Regions from separate parts of the Shewanella sp. 10N.286.54.B9 genome, predicted to be linked through region 2. Evidence: predicted binding sites of a transcription regulator. Region 2 holds the regulator's gene; each other region holds the start of a gene.
The links. Region 2 encodes sigma-54, which starts transcription at its own class of promoters, with help from an activator protein. Its sites were predicted from a motif close to GTTGGCACGNNNNTNGNNT; they were not measured.
Positions count from the first base shown of each region.

Region 1: AB4135_RS14830 (PAS domain-containing sensor histidine kinase) is a predicted target of sigma-54. The motif match lies at 1,071-1,089, and genes of this name have one in related genera.
Region 3: AB4135_RS15965 (P-II family nitrogen regulator) is a predicted target of sigma-54. The motif match lies at 1,632-1,650, and genes of this name have one in related genera.
Region 4: AB4135_RS16105 (LiaF domain-containing protein) is a predicted target of sigma-54. The motif match lies at 1,630-1,648, and genes of this name have one in related genera.

Region 1 is NZ_JBFRIY010000040.1:25,213-28,615, reverse strand. Features, by position in the region: gene AB4135_RS14830 (PAS domain-containing sensor histidine kinase) at 1-1,034, opposite strand, end outside; gene AB4135_RS14825 (sigma-54-dependent Fis family transcriptional regulator) at 1,777-3,210, opposite strand.
Region 2 is NZ_JBFRIY010000017.1:15,214-18,616, reverse strand. Features, by position in the region: gene lptB (LPS export ABC transporter ATP-binding protein) at 1-618, shown strand, start outside; gene AB4135_RS05925 (RNA polymerase factor sigma-54) at 755-2,266, shown strand; gene hpf (ribosome hibernation promoting factor) at 2,297-2,584, shown strand; gene ptsN (PTS IIA-like nitrogen regulatory protein PtsN) at 2,587-3,030, shown strand.
Region 3 is NZ_JBFRIY010000044.1:19,676-23,078, reverse strand. Features, by position in the region: gene nrfA (ammonia-forming nitrite reductase cytochrome c552 subunit) at 1-791, shown strand, start outside; gene AB4135_RS15970 (isochorismatase family protein) at 889-1,431, opposite strand; gene AB4135_RS15965 (P-II family nitrogen regulator) at 1,692-2,030, shown strand; gene AB4135_RS15960 (ammonium transporter) at 2,043-3,293, shown strand.
Region 4 is NZ_JBFRIY010000044.1:52,015-55,417, forward strand. Features, by position in the region: gene torD (molecular chaperone TorD) at 1-70, shown strand, start outside; gene AB4135_RS16095 (hypothetical protein) at 378-662, shown strand; gene catB (type B chloramphenicol O-acetyltransferase) at 806-1,438, shown strand; gene AB4135_RS16105 (LiaF domain-containing protein) at 1,699-2,340, shown strand; gene AB4135_RS16110 (YdcH family protein) at 2,818-3,063, shown strand; gene AB4135_RS16115 (NINE protein) at 3,378-3,403, shown strand, end outside.

The DNA of each region.
Region 1 (3,403 bases), on a different contig from region 2:
GGGAATTTAAGCGCAGCGGTGCAGCCTTTACCAACATGGCAGCTAAACTGCATCATGCCGCCATGGTTATTTACCACTGACTGCACAACCGCTAATCCGAGCCCTGTTCCCTGCGCTTTAGTGGTAAAGAAAGGTTCAAGCACTTGTTGCTGCATGTCGCTATCTAATCCCTTGCCGTTATCAATCACATCAACATGTAACGCAGTTTCGGTGTCGTAGGTCTTTATAGTAATGGTTGTTGCGCCCGCCTCGATACTGTTGACCACTAAATTATTAATGGCCGAACTCAAAGCTGAATCATTAGCACGTATAGGCTGAGTGGCATGGTTAATAAATTCGAGCTGACAACCTTTTTGAGCAGCGATTGGCAGACAGTTATTCAACACACTGTCTATAACCTCTTCGATACTGACGATGACGTCTAACTCCTGTTGACGGCCTTTCGCCATCAATAGCATGTCATTAACTTGATGTTCGAGCTCATTAAGCCTATCAACCAACTTTCCTTGAAAACGCTGTCTGGCGCTATCCGAAATTTTGGGGCTTGCAAGGTTTGATGCATACAATAATGCTGCACTCAGAGGCGTACGAACTTGATGTGCAAGCGTTGCCACCATTTTTCCTAATGCTGATAATCGTTGCAGATGAGACAAATTCTTTTGTAGTAAACGAGTCTCGGTCAGATCGGTTAATACAATCAGTTGGCCAGGTTCAGGTGTTAATGGCGTTATCGCGAGCTTCACTCGTCGGCCATTACGCAGTGACACTTCATGGCCATCATCATCTTTAGGAGAGAAGGCTTGATTGATCACTTTAAACCAGCGTAGTCCCTCTAAGGGTCCGCCAAGCAGTTCGATGGCAACCGGATTCGCATCTGTCACTATTCCGTCACCATTGATGATCACCACGCCTGATGGCATCGCCTGCAGAATATGCTCCATACGGTTGGACATATTCGCGGCTTGCTGAACATCGACCAATTTGGGACGAGTGCTGGCAAGCGGATCAAAACTTGGCTGGGGAACTGCGGACATAAAGACTCCGTCAAAAAACTGTATATGACGGAGTTAAAGCAGGTTTCATGCCACTTTAAAAAGCAGAGGCTAGATGGCTTATTCAGTCGGCATATATGCCGTCAGGTTAGGTGCTTGTTTTGTAGGTCGGCATTTATGCCGTCAGATTGTATGATTGATTACGTTGTTTGATGGGCTAAAGCCCAACCTACAGGCCATAATGGGCATGACGCTGCAACCTTTTGTAGGTCCGCATATATGCCGTCAGATTGTATGATTGATTACGTTGTTTGATGGGCTAAAGCCCAACCTACAGGCCATAACGGTTATGACGCAGCAATCTTTTGTAGGTCGGCATTTATGCCGTCAGATTGCTGGTCGATTATAATCATTGATGGGCTAAAGCCCAACCTACAGACCATAATGGGCATGACGCTGCAACCTTTTGTAGGTCGGCATTTATGCCGTCAGATTGTGTGATTGATTACGTTGTTTGATGGGCTGAAGCCCAACCTACAGGCCATAACGATTATGACGCTGCTATCTTTTGTAGGTCGGCATTTATGCCGTCAGATTGCTCTTTTCTCGTTTTTACGTTAAGCGAAGCGTTCCGTATGGCTGTAGCCGTGCGTCTAAGACTTTACCGTCTTTGCTAGTACCTAGCGCTTAATACCTACGTTCCTTAAGAACTACACAAAATGAGCGCAAAAAAATGCGACACCAAAAGCGTCGCATTTTTTCTACAGAAAGTATGAGTGGAAGGCTAGTCTTTACCTAAGCCATATTTACGCATTTTCTCTACTAACGTAGTACGGCGAATACCGAGCATTTCAGCAGCACGGGCAACAACATTATCTTGCTGATCCAATGCTTGCCTAATCATGTCAATTTCAAGTTCTGCCAGCAGATCTTTCAAGTTAACCCCTTCAGGCGGCAGTTCACTTGGAAAGCGAGACTCTGGGATATCAATTGGCTCTTCATCGTTAAAGATAGAAGCCAGAGCGTCACGCTCTAATTGCTCTTCACTGATCTCAACGCAATATTCAGGCACATCAATATGGCGATACTTAATCGGTAAATCATTAACGTCTACCAATCCACCTGGGTACAGAATGGTTAAGCGTTCAACGAGATTAGAAAGCTCACGAACATTACCCGACCAAGCGTGCTCTTTTAGCGACTCAATCGCTCTTTGAGTAAAGCGAACTCGCCCACGCCCTTCGTTATAGACACGGCTAACGAGCTCTTGCAACAACAATGGAATATCCTCTTTGCGTTCACACAAAGCAGGCATTTCAATTGGGAATACATTCAAGCGGTAGTAGAGATCTTCTCTAAAATCGCCCTCTTCAATCATGCTTTCAAGGTTACGATGGGTTGCCGCTACCACACGCACGTCTGCAGCAATAGACTTACTGCCACCTACACGTTCAAACATGCGCTCTTGTAATACGCGCAACAGCTTGACCTGCATTTGCAGTGGCATGTCACCTATTTCATCAAGAAACAGCGTGCCTTTTTCAGCGAGTTCGAAACGACCTTTACGTGCACTAATCGCACCAGTAAAAGACCCCTTCTCATGGCCAAATAGTTCACTTTCAAGTAACTCTGGCGGAATAGCGCCACAGTTAACAGGAATAAAAGGGCCGTCACGACGTTCTGAAATATAGTGGATATTACGGGCAACAACCTCTTTACCCGTACCTGACTGGCCCAGTACTAAAACTGTGGCATCAGAGCTGGCAACTTGGCTAATGAGATGGCGCACGTTAGCAACCCCCTCACTGCGGCCGACAAGGCTACGAAACAATTTAGTTTGATTGGCACTCGTTGGCACATCTGCTCGCTTCACTTGGCCATAAACCTGGCAGAAGTGAAGAAGTTCAGTGAGCTGCGGATAATTTAGTGGTTCTTCGATACAGCCAAGAATATTAGACGCTTTAACGTCTGCAACTTCTCCTAACAGCAAAAATGGCTGCCATGGAAGCGCTCCAGCCAAAGACTGGATAAGTTCTTTAGATTGATTTTCAGCAGGTAAAACAATCGCACGAAAGCGCGTTTGCTTAGTATGCAACTCAAGTTTATCGAAACCGATCAACTCGACTTGCTCACCTAAAAATTCAAATACACAAGACAAGCGATTAATTCGCTCTGACTGGTTACCGACAAGTAGAATTCGTTGATCTGTTTGCATCATTCCGAAGGCCGTTAGGCTTATATGTATCAGCGCATTAATTATTAGTGTTGGTTGCTTATTTCAAGCCAGTAGCTTCTCTCAAAGAAATCTTATCAAATTCACTACCAGATTGAATAGTGTATTATCGGCTCGCCATTAGCAAGCCTCTGATGAATATTATGAGAAACCGAAACGTTTTTGCTCAAAAACTCAT
Region 2 (3,403 bases):
CCAAATGGTGCAGGTAAAACTACAACTTTCTATATGGTTGTCGGGTTAGTGCAGAGCGACAAGGGGCAGATCTTTATTGATGAAGATGACTTAACCTTAGATCCTATGCACCTTAGGGCTCGAAAAGGTATCGGTTACCTGCCCCAAGAAGCAAGTATTTTTAGAAAACTTTCGGTCCGTGACAACATCATGGCAGTACTGCAGACTCGCAGCGATATTGATAATGAGCAGCGTGAAGCGCAGCTAGAAAGTTTACTTGAAGAGTTTCATATTACTCACATACGAGATAGCCAAGGTATGGCACTATCTGGTGGTGAACGTCGTCGAGTTGAAATTGCACGAGCGCTAGCAGCTAATCCAAAATTTATTTTGCTTGATGAACCTTTTGCAGGTGTCGATCCTATTTCGGTCATCGACATTAAAAAAATCATTGAACAGCTAAAAAGTCGCGGCCTAGGTGTGCTTATTACTGACCACAACGTTCGTGAAACATTAGACGTATGTGAACATGCATATATCGTAAGTCACGGAAATCTCATTGCAGAAGGCACGCCTGCCGAAATCTTAGACAACCAGCAGGTTAGAGCAGTGTACTTAGGTGAACAATTCAGGCTATAGTTAATCAACAACATGAGCGTTTAAAGCGCGGCACTAGTTAAGTATACTAATATAATCATAGTGTTGGGCCTTTGCGCTCTCTTCGCCAAATTAACGAGCTTCAACGTTTAATTACAGTGTAGGGAATAGCGGTAAGATGAAAGCGTCACTTCAGCTCAAAATGGGTCAGCAGCTAACCATGACTCCACAGTTACAGCAGGCTATCCGCTTACTGCAACTGTCCTCTTTAGAGCTGCAGCAAGAGATCCAGCAAGCATTAGAGTCTAATCCCCTACTCGAATTAGATGAAGAGCAATCTGACGGCGAAGCTGTCAGCAACGAAGATCGCACCACCAGCGAATCCGATAGCTACTCAGAATCTGATAGCGACAACGATTACAGCGCCAGCGCCGAAGTCGATCCCCAGCAAGATAGTGCCGCAGTAGAAACCTCTGATGCATTGACTCAAGACTCAATGCCAGATGAACTGCCGATGGATACCACCTGGGATGAAGTCTATACCGTCTCATCAAATGCAAGCTCAGGCGGAATGCGTGATGACGACATGCCATTCCAAGGTGAAACCAGCGAAGGCTTGTATGAGCACCTTGAGTGGCAAAAGAACTTAACCCCTTTCTCTGATAACGACCTCGCTATCGCCACCGCCATTATTGATGCTATTGACGAACGTGGTTACCTCACTCAAAACTGTGAAGATATTCTTGAGGCGATGGGCGATCCAGAGATAGAAATTGATGAAGTTGAAGCCGTGCTCAAACGCGTACAGCATTTCGACCCCATTGGCGTAGCCGCTCGAGACTTAAGTGAATGTCTCTTGATCCAGTTAGCTCAATATGCCGCGACCACGCCACATATTGATAATGCTCGCCTACTCATCAAAGACTACTTAGATTTAATTGCAGGGCGCGATTTTAGGCAGTTAATGCGTAAAACGAAGCTAAAAGAAGATGAGCTACGTGAAGCCATAAGCCTGATCCAAACTCTCAACCCAAGACCAGGATTAGCAGTCACACGCAGTAAAGATGAATACGTTATTCCTGATGTATCAGTGGCCAAAAAGAAAGGCCGCTGGGTGGTTGAGCTCAATCCAGATTACATGCCTAAAATCAATGTTAATCAGCATTATGCATCAATGGCTCGCAGCACTAAAAGCCAAGCTGATGGCCAGTTTATCCGTGGTCATTTGCAGGAAGCTAAGTGGTTTATCAAAAGTTTAGAAAGTCGTAATGAAACCTTATTAAAGGTCAGTAACTGCATCGTTAAATTCCAGCAAGGCTTCTTTGAATATGGCGATGAAGCCATGAAGCCAATGGTATTGAACGATATTGCAGAAGCTGTTGAGATGCATGAGTCCACCATCTCAAGGGTTACCACTCAAAAGTATATGCATACCCCAAGAGGTATTTTCGAATTAAAGTATTTCTTCTCTAGTCATGTCGGCACAGATGACGGCGGAGAGTGCTCATCTACAGCTATTAGAGCGTTTATTAAGAAGTTAGTCGCTGCTGAAAACCAAAAGAAACCATTAAGCGATAGCAAAATGGCGCAACTTTTGGCAGAACAAGGGATTAAAGTTGCTCGTCGTACTATCGCGAAATACCGTGAAGCAATGCTGATCCCGCCCTCAAACCAACGTAAGAGTTTATAACTCAAAATTAGGCACTTGGAGGAATTTTCTATGCAAATTAACCTTACTGGGCATCACATCGAGATCACTGCATCGCTGCGTGGCTATGTAGAAGAAAAGTTTACAAAGCTTGAACGTCATTTCGATCAGATCAATAATGTCCACGTCATTTTGAACGTAGAAAAAATGCAGCAGATTGCCGAGGCAAGAATCCACCTTAAAAAAGGGGAAGTTTTTGCCACTTCGGAACATGCGGACATGTATGCCGCAATCGACTCCCTGATCGATAAATTAGATCGTCAGGTTATTAAACACAAAGAGAAGCTGACCAAACACTAACGATGGAACTATGTACCATCCTGCAGCCGGAGTGCACCACCTGTGCCACTCCGGGCAGTAAGAAAAAAGTACTGGAACTCATCAGCGACATTGCCGCTGTCCAGTACCCTACTCTATCTTCACAAGAGATATTCGAGAGCCTTTTAGCTCGCGAAAAAATGGGTAGCACAGGTATAGGCAACGGAATCGCAATCCCGCATGGGCGATTGACCAATATTGACCATCCATTGGGCATATTAATCAAATGCGAAACACCGATCTCTTTTGACTCGATAGATAAGCAGCCGGTCGATATATTGTTTGCACTTTTGGTTCCTGCAGAGCAATGTGAGCAGCACCTAGCCACTTTGTCTTCAATGGCTGAAAAGCTTAACGATAAAGCTATCGTTAAGCAGTTGAGGAAAAGCAGCAGTGAATCAGAACTGTACGATTTGATCACTCAATAGCTAATTTAGTCAGGTCTTTAAGTAACCTTATGTTATACAAGTAGGTTATTTAAAGGCCTAAGTATTTATACCCGTTCTACTTGAAGATGCTCGTTTCAGAGGCTATGTGCCAGTTCAATTCTAGGCGTATTAACGTAGAAATGGTTATTCCCTTTTAAGTCAGTGCAACAACGAAGTGGGCTGGCACAAAGCCTTCTGCGATGGGCTTTAATGGGCTTTACTCTGTGTTATTGATTTTACCAAGGGAATAACCATTCGTGGCAATCAATGCCGTGATTAAAGACCATTAAATTCCCACTGAATCCTGCATATTCAGGTAGAACGGGGATATGACAACAATATTATTTATTCTCTCCTTCTTGCCTAAGCTCTT
Region 3 (3,403 bases), on a different contig from region 2:
AGAAGACTAAAGATAAGAAGGGCTTTGTTAAATTCCCTTGGGATATGGGCACCACTGTTGAACAGATGGAAGCTTACTATGACAACATGGAATTCTCTGACTGGACTCACGCCGTTTCTAAAACGCCAATGCTTAAAGCACAGCATCCTGGTTATGAAACTTGGCAGTTAGGTGTTCACGGTAAGAACAACGTAAGTTGTACTGACTGTCATATGCCTAAAGTTAAGAGTGACAAAGGCCGTAAGTTCACTGATCACAAAGTCGGTAACCCATTCGACCGCTTTGAAGAAACTTGTGCAACTTGTCACGAGCAAAGCAAAGAGTTCATGGTTAACTTAACTGAAGAACGTAAGCATAAAGTTGCTGACCTTAAAGCTCGCGCTGAAACTCAGTTAGTTAAAGCTCACTTCGAAGCAAAAGCTGCTTGGGATGCGGGTGCAACTGAAACTGAAATGAAGCCTATCCTTATGGATATCCGTCATTCACAATGGCGCTGGGACTACGCAACTGCATCACACGGTGTTGCTGCTCACGCTGCTGATGAAGCGCTTCGTGTACTAGGTACTGCGGTAGACAAAGCTGCTGACGCTCGCATCAAGCTTGCTCAACTACTCGCTGCTAAAGGCGTTAAGCAACCAATTGCTTACCCTGACACTTCTACCAAAGCTAAAGCTCAAGCAGCTCTAGGTATGGATATGAAGAAGATGAATGCTGATAAAGCTGAATTCAAGAAAACTATGTTGCCTAAGTGGGATGCTGAAGCTGAAAAGCGTGAAGCGACTTACAAGTAACAGCTAATATATAGCTAAGTTTTCTCTGCATAGCTCTATTGTAAAAAGCCCTCATTATGAGGGCTTTTTTTATGCTTAAGGCTTTATGTTAGAGTCGTTATTTAATTAATTCCAGTAATGCTTTAAAGCGCTCGCCTATGGCTTCATGTTGCAATTCGAATAGCAATGATTCGACATTTGTTTTTAGCGCGCCATGTTCCTGCATCATCTCTATGCCTAACTGTTTATTTTCAGGCGTTCTCGAAGACATTGCATCGACAATTAAATGTGTTGGGTAAGCATTATCGAGAAGGTCCATACAGGTTTGGTAGACACAAACATGAGTTTCTATACCTGCGACCAATATATGTTTCTGTCCCATAGCGGATAGCTTTGCTCTGAATTTAGGGCATTGCCAGCCACTAAAGTGCTGCTTAGCTATTGGTTCGGTGGTTTGTATCAACTCGGTGGCTAACACGTCTGTTGTTGCACCAAGTTTATCTGGTAGCTGCTCTAGCCACAAAATAGGTATGTCGAATAACTGTACCCCTTTTATCAATATGGTCAGTTTTTGGTGAAGTGCTTCACTCTGATGCATCACCCGGGCAAGCTGCCCTTGCACGTCCACAACAACTAATACGCAATCTTCAGGTTTCAACATTTAAGGTCCTTGGTACTTGTGGATTATTTGCACCAGTACAACTCAATTCCGTGTTGTAGCCAATAGGCGATAAGTCTAAGCCGCAGTGACGGTGCCTTATGGCAGTGCAGCTGCTGCATAAATGCACTCGATTGGTGCATTTAAATTCCTTCTAACATGAGTGTTATTCTCTATCTGTATGTTTTTAATCGCTTTGTAATTTTGGCCTGATGCTTGAATTATCTTTATCAGAATTAAAAATAGTCTTCAGGGAGATAGCCATGAAATTGGTCAGTGCCATTATTAAGCCGTTTAAGTTAGATGATGTAAGAGAAGCTATCGCCAATGTCGGCATTGAAGGGATGACAGTCACTGAAGTTAAAGGCTTTGGTCGTCAAAAAGGCCATACCGAGCTGTATCGAGGTGCTGAGTATCAAGTTGATTTTCTGCCAAAAGTTAAACTAGAAATAGCTACTAAAGCAGAAAATGTAGAGATGCTCGTCGAGGCAATAACAGGGGCGGCTCGAACGGGCAAGATTGGTGATGGCAAAATTTTTGTTACCAATTTAGAGCAAGCAACCAGGATACGTACTGGCGAACTTGATAACGAAGCACTTTAAAGGGGTAGGGAAATGGACGATTTAACTAAACTAGGATTAACAGTAACAGAGCTACGTTTTGCTCTGGATACTTTTTATTTTTTGATCTCCGGTGCGCTAGTGATGTGGATGGCTGCAGGTTTTGCCATGTTAGAGGCGGGGCTGGTTCGCTCGAAGAACACCACTGAAATCTTAACTAAGAACGTCTGCTTATATTCTATTGCATGCGTAATGTACCTAATCGTTGGCTACAACATTATGTATGTTGATAACGCTGAGGGAGGTTGGTTACCTTCATTTGGCTCATTGATTGGTTCACAAGCTGATGGCGCGGATCATGCGCTTGAATCTGACTTCTTCTTCCAAGTGGTATTTGTGGCAACGGCCATGTCAATCGTATCTGGTGCGGTTGCTGAGCGCATGAAACTATGGGCATTCTTGGCATTTTCAGTATTTATGACAGCTGTTATTTATCCTGTTGAAGGGTACTGGACATGGGGCGGTGGCTTCTTATCAGAAGCGGGCTTTGTTGATTTTGCAGGGAGTGGCATTGTGCACATGGCAGGCGCTGCAGCCGCTATTTCAGGGGTGTTATTACTTGGAGCCCGTAAAGGTAAGTATGGTGCAAACGGACAGGTGAATCCTATTCCTGGTTCAAACCTACCCATGGCTACTTTGGGCATGTTTATTTTGTGGATGGGTTGGTTTGGTTTTAATGGTGGTTCGCAGTTATTGGTATCAGACGCTGAAAATGCCAGTGCAGTGGCAAAGATTTTTGTCAACACTAACTCAGCAGCGGCATTTGGTGCCCTGTCAGCGCTCATTGTTTGTCGACTCATTTGGGGCAAAGCTGATTTAACCATGATCTTAAATGGTGCCTTGGCAGGTCTTGTTGCGATAACTGCCGATCCATTATCGCCATCATTAGCGATGGCGGGAGTGATAGGCATTGTCGCTGGTGGTGTGGTGGTGTTTTCTATTGTGGCGTTTGATCGAGTGCAGATTGACGACCCTGTTGGGGCTATTTCGGTGCATGGTGTAGCTGGGCTATTAGGCTTAATCTTAGTACCTATATCTAATGCGGACGCTTCTTTTATCACTCAGCTTTATGGCGCTGCAGTGATATTTGGCTGGGTGTTCATTGCTTCTACACTTGTTTGGCTTGGCCTTAAAGTGACCATGGGGATCCGTGTTACTGAAGAGGAAGAGTATAACGGTATGGATGCATCTGATTGTGGCATTGATGCTTACCCAGAGTTTGTCTCGGTAAAAAGTGGTAGTTAGAGCTTCACCAAATGAAAACAGCAGAGCTTAGGCTCTGCTTTTTTATGGGAAATGTTTACTCGAAGTGCCGAGAACCAGTTTGTTACAGGTGATAAAAAGGGGGATGGCAT
Region 4 (3,403 bases), on a different contig from region 2:
TATCGCCTTAGCGCAACTGACCCTTGCTTGGGTGAACTCAGACCTAGAGTGGCTGGAAAGCGAAGGTTAACCTTAATTGGCGCTCATTCCTAAGAGCTGATTCAGCCTAAATTAAATGCCGATAGTGATGTTGCACTAACTATCGGCATTTTTTGTCTCTACCTTTTAATTTTATCCACTGACCGATGTAACGCTCAGTTCTATAACTTTGACTGGGGCTGTTTATTTTTGACGATGTTCTCTATCTAATCGCTCCACAATATTGTCGCCGCTTCCCTAAGTAAATCAAAAGTGCTATACAGAACAAATGAGTTTATAACGCTCAATTTGAAGACACTGTGTAACAAAATCCTCAAGGGACAAGGAATCGATACATCATGGATGAACCACTGTTAATCATCGTTATTTTAGGGCTCGTTTTTTACATTTTCCATATACAAAAAACAGATAGAAAATTAAAAATCATAGAAAATAAAATAGACACATTGCTAGAGAATAACGGCATTGTGTTTGATGAAAACATACATGTATCTAGAGAGGTGTTAACGGCGATTACCTTAGGTAAAAAGTTAACCGCTATTCGCCTATATCGCCAGGAGACAGGCGCTGGACTAAAAGAAGCTCATGAAGTGATCAACCGAATTTCTGCAAAATCTGAATAATCGTTGGCATAAACTCTTCGCAACTAATTGCTACTTTGAATACCATTGGCAAACCTCTGGAGAGCCAACAATTACCAGTGTTGTCACCCAGTGCTAATTACTGACTAAAATATTGCCTGCATTAGAACTAAAGGTTTTATAACTTGAACAACTATTTCGAAAGCCCATTTGTGGGTAAGCCACTGCAAGAGCAAGTCACTAACCCCAATATTATTGTCGGTAAGCATAGCTATTATTCTGGCTATTATCACAATCATAGTTTCGATGATTGTGCGCGTTATCTTATGGCCGATAGAACAGACGTCGATAAGCTTATTATTGGTAACTACTGCTCCATTGGCTCAGGTGCGGTATTTATGATGGCGGGTAATCAAGGCCACCAACACGATTGGATCAGTACCTTTCCATTTTTCTATCAGGATCATGAAAACTTTAGTCATGGGATTGATGGTTTTGAACGTGCTGGCGATACCGTTATTGGTAATGATGTTTGGATTGGTAGTGAAGCCATGATAATGAGTGGCGTCAATGTTGGTGATGGCGCTATTATTGCTAGCCGCGCTGTGGTGACCAAAGATGTCGCGCCTTATGAAATTGTGGGCTCTAACCCAGCAAAGCACATTCGTTTCCGCTTTTCTGCAACAGAAATATCTCAGTTACTTAAAATGCAGTGGTGGCTTTGGAGCGATGAGCAGCTTAAACCTGCAGTGCCACTACTTTGTTCATCCAATATCGCTGCTCTATATGATTATTGGCAGGCTCTAAAGTTGAAGTAATCTAAGCCTACAGTTAACCTCATCGGCAATACCACCTCCATCATAACCAATTGCAACGGTACTGCTGTAGCGCTGTTAAAATCACCATTTTTTAGTGTTATGTTTAACTAAATAGCTAAATAGCTGTAGCTATTCTGGCTCAAATTAAATTAACAATCAGCTAACATAATGATTAAAATGATGTTTAGTAAGTTGGTATGTAACATGCTTAATTAGTCGTCCATACTCTAAAACACTATTAACAGCCAAAGGAGCGGCAGATGCCAGTCACATTAGAAGATAGGCCGATAGAAAAAGTTAGAGAAGAAGTCATTGATAAGCTGATTGTGAACTATAGCCACGGAGTCATCTCCGCGGAAGCGTTTGAGCGTCGTCTCGATGATGCGATGGCCAGTGAGTCGCATCAAGAGTTGCTCGACTTAGTTGCTGATCTGTCATTGTCTACTGACGAAGAATATAGCAGTAAAAAAGATCAACAATTCACTCCTAATTACTCAAGTAAGCAGCGCGATGACGACCTAAGTATTAATTGTGTACTTGGCAACAATGAGCGCAGCGGCCAATGGGTTGTGCCTAAAACAATTCAAGTTAACAATGTATTAGGTGAAACGACACTCGACTTTACCGATGCCATTTTTCAGCATCAAGATATCACCATAAAACTGAACTGTATTCTTGGCAGTGCTACGGTATTTATTCCTGAGAATGTTAATGTGGTGTGCAAAACCTACTGCGCGGTAAGTAGTGTTGAAAATTGTGCGCCGTCGATGGCAAACCGCCAAGCCCCTATCATTACTATCGAAGGTAAAGTCATTCTCGGCAGTCTATCTGTTTCAGTAAAGCGCACGATTAAAGAGAAGTTTATCGCCTTTGCCAATCAATTAAAGGACACGTTTAGCTAATACCAACTCCATTAAAGAGTTGCTCATTCAGCGGGAGTTAAAATCACTTAGACAAGTCAGTGGTTTATCGCTAATCGTTATTCTCTATCGAATGGCACATGCGCTGTATTAAGTTATTTCCCCATGCCTTAAATATCAGCCGCACGTTGTGAGCGCCTCTGGCGCTTTCACTGCTACGTTGCATTGGCTTAACAACGCGCCTTGAATTGAAAGCCCTGAGAAAGCTCTGAGAAAGCTCTGAACTGAGTATATCCATAATGGGATTGATATAAGTGTATAACATGGCCAAATACACTTCATGAGACGAATTCAATTGTGTTTTCGCCGGCGTGATAACGACCTTACTTAATGGCTTTAATAAGGCTAATAAATTTTGTTAGAGAGATCACTAAAATAGCTAAATTTAGCCTTTGATAAAGTCAAGAATGCTGTAATGTGGAGAGTAACAACGTTGTAGTTCACATTTCAGGAGTAACTATGCTAAATGAAAATCACGCGCTTATTTTTGACTTCCCAGAATTTAAACAAGACATTGTCCATTTGAACCATAAAGACCCAATCTTTGAAGAACAGTCCAAGCAATATCACCTATTAGATTATGAAATTCGTCAGCTAGAAATTGACGGTAGCCCGACTGATGACGAGCATATGCACCAACTCAAGGTACAGCGCGCCAACCTAAAAGATGTGTTGTTTCAGAAGCTAAAAGAGCATCACCAGTAAACGATCTAACCTCTATCGAGATATCATTTCATAGCCCTTAAGCCAGCGAATATTATCGATAACAAACAAAAACACGACCAATAGAAAGTTTGCTTATATCAATTGATATAGGCAAACAGCGCTGGACTTATGCATTGCCCTCCCCTTGCTAGTAAAAAATTCAATATCCTAACCTCAATAACCCAAATTCAATTGCAGCAAACCACTCTTAACTCATCAATCCTATGAGCTTTATTTTAATAGTGTGAACTACACACCTATATTTCAGCGCACGCTTGTACGCATAATGTATTTTTTGATAATTGGAGATTGCGATGCAGAATATCAATTGCCCTCAGTG